3 regions of the Streptomyces sp. P17 genome follow, and region 2 is predicted to be linked to each of the others. Evidence: riboswitches for the same ligand, from Rfam matches in the RefSeq annotation. Region 2 holds a riboswitch; each other region holds the start of a gene.

Region 1 (3,710 bases), on a different contig from region 2:
CCCGCGGCGGCGGCCACCTCGCGAAGGAAGGCGCGCCGGAAACCGTCCGACTCCAGGGAGCCGTGCCAGTGGGTGCCCCAGGTCTGCCCGACCCGGCACCCGTCGAGGAAGGGTTCGCCGCTGGCTATGGAAGCGACCCCGTGATGGATCTCGTACCCCTCGACCCGCTCGCCGAGGGCTTCCCCTGTCGGCCGGGTGAGGGTCTTCTCGCGGGCGAACCGCACCCGCACGGGCAGGATGCCGAGGCCCTCGACATGCCCGCGCCGGCTCTCGACGTCGTCCTCGATGTGCTCGCCGAGGACCTGGAAGCCGCCGCAGATGCCGAGGATGGGCTGTCGTTGAGCGGCCCTCTGCGCGAGAGCCTCCGCAAGGCCCCGCCCGCGCAGCCATTCCAGCGCTTTTACGGTCCCCCGAGTACCCGGGATCACGACCAGATCCGCGTCGGCCAACTCCTCCGGCCGGTCCACGAACCGCACGACGACGCCGGGTTCGGCGGCGAGGGCGTCGACGTCGGTGAAGTTGGACATGAGGGGGACGGCACAGACGGCGACGCGCAGGACGTCCTCGCCGACGGGAGCGGAGACCTGGGACTCCCGTACGGCTCCCCGCAGGGAGACGCGCAGGCCGTCCTCCTCGTCGATCCCGAGGCCGTGCTGGAAGGGCAGCACGCCGTAGGTGTGCCGCCCGGTGAGACCGTGGAGCATGTCGAGACCGGGTTCGAGGAGGCTGACGTCTCCCCGGAACTTGTTCACCAGGAACCCGGCGACCAGCTTCTGGTCCTCCTGCGACAGCAGGGCGACAGTTCCGAAGAAGGAGGCGAAGACGCCGCCGCGGTCGATGTCACCGACGACGAGGACGGGCAGAGCGGCATTGCGTGCGATGCCCATGTTCACGATGTCGGTGCGCCGCAGATTGATCTCGGCCGGGGAACCGGCCCCCTCGCAGATCACCGCGTCATACGTGCCCCGCAGCTCGGCGAGACAGTCGAGCACGGTCCCGAGGAGTTGCCGCTGCCGGCCCCCGTGATAGCCCCGCGCACTGAGCTCACCCACGGGCTTGCCCATGAGCACGACCTGACTGCTCTGCTCGCCACCGGGCTTGAGCAGCACCGGATTCATGAGCGCCGTCGGCTCGACACGGCAGGCCTGGGCCTGCATGGCCTGGGCCCGCCCGATCTCGGCGCCTTCCCGGGTCACGAACGAATTGAGGGACATGTTCTGCGCCTTGAAGGGCGCGACCTTGACCCCCTGCCGGACCAGCCACCGACAGATACCGGCGGTGACCACACTCTTACCGGCGTCCGACGTCGTACCGGCGACCAGCAGCCCCCCGTTCACGGCGTACGCCCCTTCACGATCCGGCGCGCGGCGACACTGACCCCGAGCGCGAGCCAACTCACCCGCCGGGACAGCCGTACGGCCCGCTCGATGTCCCCGACCTCCACAGCACGCCCCTCCCCGTTCAGCACCGGCCGATGCTCGATACGCCCGCCGTACGACAAGGTCCCGCCGAGCCGCACTCCCAGCGCCCCCGCGAACGACGCCTCCACCGGCCCGGCGTTGGGGCTCGGATGCTTCGCGGCGTCGGCACGCCAGGCCCGCACGGCCCCCCGGGGACTTCCCCCGGCCACGGCGGCGAGTACGGCGGTCAGCCGCGCCCCCGGCCACCCGGCGACGTCGTCGAGGCGAGCGGAGGCCCAGCCGTAGCGCCGGTAACGGGCCGACTTGTGACCGACCATGGCGTCAAGCGTGTTCACGGCCCGGAACCCGACAAGCCCGGGCACCCCGCCCAGGGCCCCCCACACCAGCGCCCCCACCACGGCGTCGGAGGTGTTCTCGGCGACGGACTCGACGACCGCCCGCGCGATTCCGTCGGCGTCCAGCGCCTGAGGATCCCGCCCGCACAGATGCGGCAGCCGCGCCCGAGCAGCCTCGACGTCCCCTCGGTGAAGCGCCTGCGCGATGACCCGAGCCTCCCGGCCGAGCGAAGTCCCGCCGACGACGGCCCAGGTGGCCAGCCCGGTCAGGGCGACGGAAGCGACAGGGGAGCGCCGTACGGAACGAGCCGCGACAGCACCCATGGCGACGGCGCCACCGGCGCACACGGCGGTGTGCAACGCGCCCCGTCCTCGGTTGTCACGCCACAACAGGCGTTCCACGGCACCCGCGGCCCGACCGAACACGGCGACCGGATGCCCGCGGCGCGGATCGCCGAGGAGCAGATCACCGAGGAGGCCGGCGGCGGCGCCGTACGCGAAGACGCGATCGGCCCGCATCGGCTCAGCCGATCGCGGAGTCAGACGCGGGTCTGGTACTGGATGTCGATCGGCAGGCGAGCATCGCGATATGTCCTCACTCAGGGTGTCCACGCCCTGGTTCGACGAGACCGGCGGTGAGAGTTCCTGGCTCCCGGGGCTATCTACCCCGGTGACAGTGGCGGGACCGCGCCGGACTCACACCGGCTTCCTCTCTTGCCGCCGTACATGGCTCCGGCAGTCCACCACGGCCCCGGAAGGGCCGTCAACTTGCCTTTGACCTGCGACGAGGGAGTGTGCTGAGTTCCACACCGCAAGCACGGCGGGCCGGTCCGCGAAGGCCGCTCGCGGTGAATTCCCCTCGGCCGGGCGGCATTCCGTGATCTCGCTCGTGCCACGCACCGTGAGCTCCCGCAATGGCGCGTATGCCCCGAACCGGGGTACGGCGGACGCGGGAGAGGACGCGGAGTGGCCTACGTGGGCGAGTTGCTTCTGGACGACGGGCAGATCGTGCTGCTGGAGCTGGCCGGTGACGGCCCTGCGGGAGTGCAGCGCGTCTCGCGCGGGGGTGTGATGGCCGGCGCGGCCGAGACCCTCCAGCAGGCACTCGGCCGGGTCCGCCCCGCGCTCGGCGCGGTCCTGGACGACGCCAGACGCCTGTCGAGACCGCCCGCGGAGGTGACCGTCGAGTTCGGCATCACGCCCAGCGCGGAGGGCGGGGACTCGCGGGGGCCATCGCGCGCTTCTGGAGCGAGGACGGCCAGGTCACGGGCAGCGGCTTTCTCGTCGCCGAGCGAACGCTGTGCACACGCGCCCACGTCGTGGCGAGCGCGCTCGGCACCTCCGACACCGAGGAGACGCCCCCGCCTCCCCGGTGACCGTCGACTTCCCGCTCCTGACCCCGCCCTCGGGCCGGCTGCGGGCCGCGGTCACCCACTGGCGTCCGGTCACGTCCGACGGTGGCGGCGACATGGCGCTGCTGACGCTGGAGGAGACGGCGGTACGGCGGTGTGGGACCACGCCTTCCGCGTCCTGGGCTTTCCCCGGCGCACCGACGAGCACGGCGTCCGGGCCGACGGCAAGCGCGTGGCGGTTGCGGTGGAGGCAGGCGTCTTCGTCTGGGATCCCGGCTCGGCCGACTTCCAGCGGCGGGACCCGGGGTATGTCGCTCGGGTCGCCCTGTACAGAAGGGCGGCCAGGCGCCCTCCACAACGGCACTGAATGGGGCACCTGGAGCATCCCCCTGGAGGTATCCACGCTCGCCGAAGGCCTCTGCCGCGCCATCGGCACCTACGACCCACCCGCGCCGCGCGAGAACCTGCCCCCTACGGCGTAGAAGAAGGCGCCCTGCCCGTGAGCCCCCGCTGGGGCCCCGGATCAGGGCGCGATGTCGTCGAGGCAGGTGCTACGCCACGATCAGATAGATCCCATACCCCACAGCCGCCGCACACGCCGC
Region 2 (3,710 bases):
GCGCAGCTTGAAGAAGACGTCCTGCAGGCCCATCGCGCCGAGCCCGACGGGGCGCCACTTGGCGTTGGAGCGGCCCGCCTGCTCGGTCGGGTAGAAGTTGATGTCGACCACGCGGTCGAGGAAGGTGACGGCGGTACGGACGGTGGCGTCCAGGCGCTCCCAGTCGATGTCCCCGTCGTTCACGAACGCGCCGAGGTTGACCGACCCCAGGTTGCAGACCGCCGTCTCCCCGTCGTCCGTGACCTCCAGGATCTCCGTGCAGAGGTTGGAGGAGTGGACCACATGGCCCGGCAGGGCCGTCTGGTTGGCGGTGCGGTTGGCGGCGTCCTTGAAGGTCATCCAGCCGTTGCCGGTCTGCGCGAGGGTGCGCATCATGCGGCCGTACAGATCACGGGCGGGGATGGTCTTCTTGGCGAGGCCCCTTTCCTCCGCCTTGCGGTACGCCTCGTCGAACTCCTCGCCCCACAGGTCGACCAGCTCGGGCACATCGGCGGGGGAGAACAGCGACCACGGGGCGTCGGCGTTCACCCGGCGCATGAACTCGTCCGGGACCCAGTGCGCGAGGTTCAGGTTGTGCGTACGGCGGGCGTCCTCGCCGGTGTTGTCGCGCAGCTCCAGGAACTCCTCGATGTCGGAGTGCCAGGTCTCCAGGTAGACCGCGGCCGCACCCTTGCGCCGGCCGCCCTGGTTCACGGCGGCGACGGAGGCGTCGAGGGTCTTCAGGAACGGGACGATGCCGTTGGAGTGCCCGTTGGTGCCGCGGATCAGCGAACCCCGGGAGCGGATACGGGAGTACGAGAGCCCGATGCCGCCGGCGTGCTTGGAGAGGCGGGCGACCTGGTGGTAGCGGTCGTAGATGGAGTCCAGCTCGTCCTTGGGGGAGTCGAGGAGGTAGCAGGACGACATCTGGGGGTGCCGGGTGCCGGAGTTGAAGAGGGTGGGGGAGGAGGGGAGGTAGTCGAGGCGGCTCATGAGCCCGTAGAGCGCGGCGACTTCGTCGAGGGAGCGGACGGTGTCGTCCTCGGCGAGGCCGGCGGCGACGCGGAGCATGAAGTGCTGCGGGGTCTCGATGACCTTGCGGGTGATGGGGTGCCGCAGGAGGTAGCGGCTGTGGAGGGTGCGCAGCCCGAAGTAGCCGAAGCGGTCGTCGGCGCCGGTGTCGACCAGCGCGTCGAGACGGGCGGCGTGGATCCGCACGAACTCCGCGGTCCGGTCGGCGATGAGCCCCTCCCGGTGCCCGACCGCGACGGACTCGGTGAAGGACGTGACGCCCTGGGAGGCGGCCTCGGCGGCGATCGAGACGGTCAGCAGCCGGGCGGCCAGCCGGGAGTAGGCGGGGTCCTCGGAGATGAGGCCGGCCGCGGCCTCGGTGGCCAGCTCGCGCAGCTCCGACTCGTCGGCCCGCGCGGACCGGCCGCGCAGCGCGGCGGCGGCGACCCGGCCGGGGTCGGCGTCGGGAAGGTCGGCGGTCAGCTCGGTCAGGGTCCGCAGCAGCGCGGTTCCGGGACCGTCGGTCTCCACCTGGGCGGCTGAAGCCGGGTCGGCTGGCGCGATGGTCACTGGGGGCTCTCCCTCGCTCGGCACGGGGCCTTGCGAAGAGCGGGCGGCAGCTCACGAGCGCACGGGGCGTCGCGTCCACCGGCCCATTCCCCGAGGCCCGGACGTCTGGCACCCGGACCGGACGGCCGGGCGCGCTGTCGGCAGGTCCTCGGACTGACTCCTGTGCACCCGTTCCTGGGAACAGACATGCACAAGTACACCGTTGCGGGACAGTTCCGGATTCGCACCGGATTCCCCTGCGACGACAGCGAGCATGAGCATACATCTTGTGCCGCCTAGCGGTGGCACCCCCAGATGTTGTGTCGCGTCGGCTTCAGAGCGTCAACCCGTAAGTGAGGAGAGTGAACTCCGGGTGCTCCGGGATCGGGCTCCAGTCGCGCTCCGGGGCGCGGGTGAAGCCGAGGCGTTCGTAGATGCGGTGCGGTGGGCGGTGTGCATCAGTGGCTGCGTCGACAGGACGATGCCGGTGCACTCCGCGGTTCTTGCCCGGTCGACACAGGCTCGTACGAGCGCTTCCCCGGCGCCCCTGCCACGGGCCGCGTGGGCGACGGCCAGCATGCGGATCTCCGCCTCCTCTGGGCGGGCCAGATCGGCCATGGGGCCGGGGGAGGGGACGAAAGTGACGCCGCCGAGGAGGTGGTTGTGGTCCACGGCCACCAAGACCTCGGCGGCGGCCGCCCGCTTGGCGACGTTCCTGAGTTCGCCGAGGTACCAGTCGCTCTCGCCGAAGGTGAGGAGGTCGTCCTGGAGGTAGGCCTGGGCGGTGATCTCGCCCAGTTCCTCGTATTCGGTGGGTTCCGCCGGGCGGATCTCGAAGTCCATGGAGTGAGTGTGTACGACAGAGGGCCGCCGTTCGACCTGCTTTCGGCGGCCCTGTGCGGAGGATGCGTCAGTGCACCGGGGTCAGGTCCTTCTGTACGCCCGGGTCTCCCGCGTCCGCCGTGTAGTCCTCGGGGCTCGTCTCGTCGATGCCCTCGGGAGCCTTCGCCGCCTTCAGGACGAAGGTCAGGACCACCGTCACGACCAGGTTCAGCACGAACGCCGTCAGGCCGATGTAGCCGATCTCCCCGATGCCCGGGATCTCCTTCGACGAACCGCCGAAGTGCTTCTGCGTCGGGGACGCGACACCGTACGCCGCCACCGTGCCGTAGATCATGCCGACCGCCCAGCCGGCGAGCAGCGCCCAGCGGTGGAACCAGCGGGTGAACAGGCCGCCGACCAGGGCGGGGAAGGTCTGCAGGATCCAGATGCCGCCCAGGAGCTGGAAGTTGATGGCGACCGTCTTGTCCATCGTCAGGACGAAGGCCAGCGCGCCGACCTTCACCAGCAGCGAGACCAGCTTGGAGACCTTCGTCTCCTGTGCGGGGGTCGCGTCCGGCTTGATGAAGTCCTTGTAGATGTTGCGGGTGAAGAGGTTCGCCGCCGCGATGGACATGATCGCCGCCGGCACCAGCGCGCCGATGCCGATCGCCGCGAAGGCCACGCCCGCGAACCAGTCCGGGAACATGTTCTCGAACAACTGCGGGATCGCCAACTGGCCGTTCTCCACCTTCACTCCGGCCGCGATCGCCATGAAGCCCAGCAGGGCGAGCAGGCCGAGCATCAGCGAGTACAGCGGCAGGATCGTGGTGTTGCGGCGGATCACGTCACGGCTCCGGGAGGAGAGGGTCGCGGTGATCGAGTGCGGGTACATGAAGAGCGCCAGGGCCGAGCCCAACGCCAGGGTGGCATACGTCCACTGGCCCGCCTCCGCGGGGACCAGGCCGCCCACTCCGGTGGTGGTGAACTTCTCGCCCGCGTTGGCGAAGATGTCGTCGAACCCGCCCAGCTTGACCGGGATGTAGATGATCGCCACCGCGATGACCAGGTAGATCAGGGTGTCCTTGACGAAGGCGATCAGGGCGGGCGCCCGCAGCCCTGACGAGTAGGTGTACGCCGCCAGCACGCCGAACGCGATCAGCAGGGGGAGGTCCTTGATGAACCAGTTCGTGTCCTCCCCGCCGCCGACACCCATCACGTCCAGCACCGCCTGGATGCCGACGAGCTGGAGCGCGATGTACGGCATGGTCGCCAGGATGCCGGTCACCGCGACCGCCAGCGAAAGCCCCTTCGAGCCGAAGCGCCCGCGCACGAAGTCCGACGTCGTCACA
Region 3 (3,710 bases), on a different contig from region 2:
GGCCGAGGAGGGTGCCCAGGGTGGTGAGCGAGGTGGCCAGGTCGTTGACCCAGATGTTGCGGCCGTTGACGACTCCGGCGACCAGCCGCTTGCCCGGCAGTCCGCCCACGGCGGCGAGGGCGTCGAGGCTTGCCGCGTCCGTGAAGTCGAGCGCGAGTCCGTCGACCGGGGCCTTGGCCAGCACCGGCAGCGCCTCGCCGAGGGCGCCGAAATAGGAGGCGACCAGCAGCTTCGGCCGGTCGGTGAGCGCGCCGAGGCCACGGTAGGCACGTGCGACGGCGTTGAGGTCGGCCGGGGTGCGGTCCTGGACGAGGGCGGGCTCGTCGAGCTGAACCCACTGCGCTCCCGCAGCGCGCAGGTCGGCGAGGACCTCGGCGTACACCGGCAGCAGCCGGTCCAGCAGGGTGAGGGGATCGAAGCCCGCGGCGACTCCCGGAGCGGGCTTGGCGAGGAGGAGGTAGGTGACGGGACCGACGAGGACGGGCCGGGCGCTCAGGCCGAGCGTGAGGGCCTCCTTCAACTCGCTCACCTGCTTGCCGGAGTCGGCGGTGAACACGGTGTGCGGGCCCAACTCGGGGACCAGATAGTGGTAGTTCGTGTCGAACCACTTGGTCATCTCCAGCGGGGCGACGTCCTGCGTGCCGCGCGCCATGGCGAAGTACCCGTCGAGAGGCTCGGCCTGGAAGGCGGCCCGGTGGCGATCGGGGATCGCGCCCACCATGACGGTGGCGTCCAGGACATGGTCGTAGAACGAGAAGTCGCCGGTGGGGACCTCGTCGATGCCGGCTTCGGCCAGCTGCCGCCAGGTGCCGCGCCGCAGCTCGGCGCCGGTGGCGCGGAGGGCGTCGGCGTCGACGTGGCCCTTCCAGTAGCTCTCGACGGCCTTCTTCAACTCCCGGTCCGGGCCCTGCCGGGGGTAGCCGTACACGGTGGCCTGCGCAGCCGGGGCTGCGGATGTGGTGGTCACGGAGATCTCCTTCGCGAGATGAATCCCTGAGATCCCGGGGACGGGACGAGAGCGCGAAGGGGAGACGGACCGGGCGGGAAGCGAAGGGTGTCGCGCCGCCTGGTATGTGTCGCCGACCCGCCCGCGAGGTCACCGGGATGTCCGCGCACGAGTGGTCCGCGCGCGGGCAGATGGCAGGTCTTCGGACTCGCGGGCACGTCCTCCTCGGGAGGACACCTACTGGCCGTCGCTTCCCAGACCCAGTTCGTCGGGCCCAGTGCGGATGACGGCGGTCGTTCCCACTCACCGCTGCGGGGCAGTCCCGGATTCTCACCGGGTTCCCTCTTACGACGCATCCCGCCTGGCGGACGGGGCGAACCAGCTGCACCGGCCAGCGTACGGGGCTGTCGAGGGGGTGCGCGGGTGAGGCCTGGTATTCGGATGGTGAGGTGAGACACGCCCGGGCGGAAGCGGTGGAGTTCGGGGGAGACACCGACCCACTAATTGATACTTCAAGAGTTTCGGGGGAGGATGGCCGGGCCGAGGCGGGGTCCGTCGCTTGAGGAGCCTTCATGAGCAGTGCCGAATTTCCCGAGGTCATGACGGTGTCGGGCGCCGTGCGCGGGCGTCGCGAGGCGGGCCTGGCGGTCTTCCGCGGCATTCCGTATGCGCAGCCGCCGGTCGGAGAGGCACGTTTCGCGGCTCCGCGGCCGGTGAGGCGCTGGGACGGCGTGAGGGAGGCGTACTCCTTCGGCCCGCCGCCCCCGCAGGAGCCGTTCGGTCCTGAGGCCACGCCTGTGGGCACGACAGCCGCCGGGGACGACTGGCTGACGGTCAATGTGTGGACGCCGGAGGCGGATACGGCCGCCCGCCGCCCGGTGATGGTCTGGATCTACGGCGGCGCCTACAAGTTCGGCTCAGCCGACGACCCCGCCTACGACGCCGGCCGCCTCGCACACGACGGTGACCTGGTCGTCGTCACCTTCAACTACCGGGTCGGCATTGAGGGGTTCGCCCGCATCGAGGGCGCCCCGGCCAACCGTGGTCTCCTTGACCAGGTCGCGGCCCTGGAGTGGGTGCGGTCGAACATCTCCGCCTTCGGCGGCGACCCCGACCAGGTCACCGTCTTCGGTGAGTCGGCCGGCGCCGGGTCCATCGCCGCGCTGCTGACGATGGACACAGCGCGGGGCCTGTTCCGGCGGGCCATCGTCCAGAGTGTGCCGGGCACGTTCTTCTCGGACGAGTTGGCCGTGGACATCGCCGGAGCGATCGCCGGGGAGCTGGGGCTGCGGCCCACGGTGGCCGACCTGTCCGGCGTGGACCCGCGCAAGCTGCCCGAGGCGGGGGCCGTGCTGGGCGGGCGGATGCGTGCGTACGGGCACCGCTGGGGCGCGGTCGCCCAGACCCCGACGCCGTACTCGCCGGTCGTCGATGGAGAGGTCCTGACCCGGTCGCCGTGGGAGGCGCTGGCCGACGGCACCGCGCGCGACGTGGAGCTGATCGCCGGCCACAACCGGGACGAGTACCGGCTCTTCCTCCTGCTCGGCGGTCTGCTCGGGCGGGTGGACGACAGCCTCGCCGCGTCAGCCCTGAACTGGTTCGGGCCGGCACCGGATGCCGAGCGGTCCTATCGCGCCGCCTTCCCTGACGCCTCGGCGGAGCACCTCTTCGAACTCGTGCAGTCCGACTGGCTGTTCCGCATGCCCTCCCTGCACCTCGCCGAGGCCCACGTGGCCGGTGGCGGTCGGGCGCATGTCTACGAACTCACCTGGTCCGCCCCGGCGGGCGGCGGCGCGCTGGGCGCCTGCCACGGCCTGGACGTGCCACTGACCTTCGGTGTCTACGGCGGCCTCGGCGCCCTGCTGATCGGGCCCACGCCCTCCCCGGAGACCGAGGCGCTGTCCGCCCGTATCCGCTCCGCGTGGACGGCTTTCGCCACGACCGGCGACCCGGGCTGGCCCGCCTACGACACCGAACGGCGTCTTGTCCAACTCCTCGACACCGAAGCCCAGGTCGCCGCCTACCCGGAGGAGACGTCCCGCCGGCTCTGGGAAGGGCACACGTTCACCGCACTGCCGCTGACGACCTACCCCGCTCCGGCTTCGAAGTCCTCCACGAAGTAGCTGTCGTGCCGGATGCGGAACCGCTTGAGCTCCTCACCGCTCGAGATCGAGGTGTACGCGCGGCGGCCGAGCCTCAGCCCCTAGGTGCTGTATAGTCGATCATGAGCTGGTCGCCGTTCATCACGGCGCTCCGGTACTGCGTCGGTGGTCCAAGGAAAGACATCCCGCTTCCTGCGGGGAGATGCAGGTGCAAGGCCTGCCCGGCGCTCGGATCTCCGGCCCGTCCCGAACATCGGGGCGGGCCGGACGCGTTGACGGCTGGTCTCAGCTTCGCTCGGGTGAGTTGATCGCGACGAGTTCGACTTCGAAGCCGTCGTCGTTCTCCAGGTAGGCGGCGTAGTGCTGTCCGCCGCCGGCGTATGGGTGCCGCTCGGGGAACAGCAGGTGCCAGCCGTGATGGGCCGCGTCCGCCGTCAGCTTGTCGACCGTGGGGGCGTCTTCGACGTGGAAGGCCAGGTGATTGAGTCCCGGGCGCCGGCGGTCGTGCTGTGCGGCGGTGAGGTCCGGGGACTGCTCGACGACCAGATAGGTCGCGCCGAGCCGCCAGCTGCGTCCGCCCTCCCAGCTCTGGAAGGGGTCGTAACCCAGTGCCTCCAGCAGCCAGCCGAGCGAGGCGAGGGCGCGGTGGAGGTCCGGCACCC

What was found. Region 2 has a riboswitch for cobalamin ahead of RMT89_RS10265 (ribonucleoside-diphosphate reductase subunit alpha). Riboswitches for the same ligand answer to the same signal wherever they lie in the genome.
Region 1: it holds a riboswitch for cobalamin, as region 2 does, so the genes downstream of both, RMT89_RS09040 (cobalamin biosynthesis protein) here and RMT89_RS10265 (ribonucleoside-diphosphate reductase subunit alpha) in region 2, are expected to answer to the same signal.
Region 3: it holds a riboswitch for cobalamin, as region 2 does, so the genes downstream of both, metE (5-methyltetrahydropteroyltriglutamate--homocysteine S-methyltransferase) here and RMT89_RS10265 (ribonucleoside-diphosphate reductase subunit alpha) in region 2, are expected to answer to the same signal.

The regions. Positions count from the first base shown of each region.
Region 1 is NZ_JAVRBF010000010.1:112,910-116,619, forward strand. It holds gene RMT89_RS09035 (cobyric acid synthase) at 1-1,337, opposite strand, end outside; gene RMT89_RS09040 (cobalamin biosynthesis protein) at 1,334-2,275, opposite strand; cobalamin riboswitch at 2,375-2,517, opposite strand; gene RMT89_RS09045 (CU044_2847 family protein) at 2,732-3,475, shown strand; gene RMT89_RS09050 (hypothetical protein) at 3,660-3,710, opposite strand, start outside.
Region 2 is NZ_JAVRBF010000012.1:68,933-72,642, forward strand. It holds gene RMT89_RS10265 (ribonucleoside-diphosphate reductase subunit alpha) at 1-1,560, opposite strand, end outside; cobalamin riboswitch at 1,682-1,851, opposite strand; partial or broken gene RMT89_RS10270 (GNAT family N-acetyltransferase) at 1,874-2,382, opposite strand; gene mctP (monocarboxylate uptake permease MctP) at 2,450-3,710, opposite strand, start outside.
Region 3 is NZ_JAVRBF010000005.1:95,609-99,318, forward strand. It holds gene metE (5-methyltetrahydropteroyltriglutamate--homocysteine S-methyltransferase) at 1-967, opposite strand, end outside; cobalamin riboswitch at 1,136-1,329, opposite strand; gene RMT89_RS04690 (carboxylesterase family protein) at 1,519-3,069, shown strand; gene RMT89_RS04695 (VOC family protein) at 3,334-3,710, opposite strand, start outside.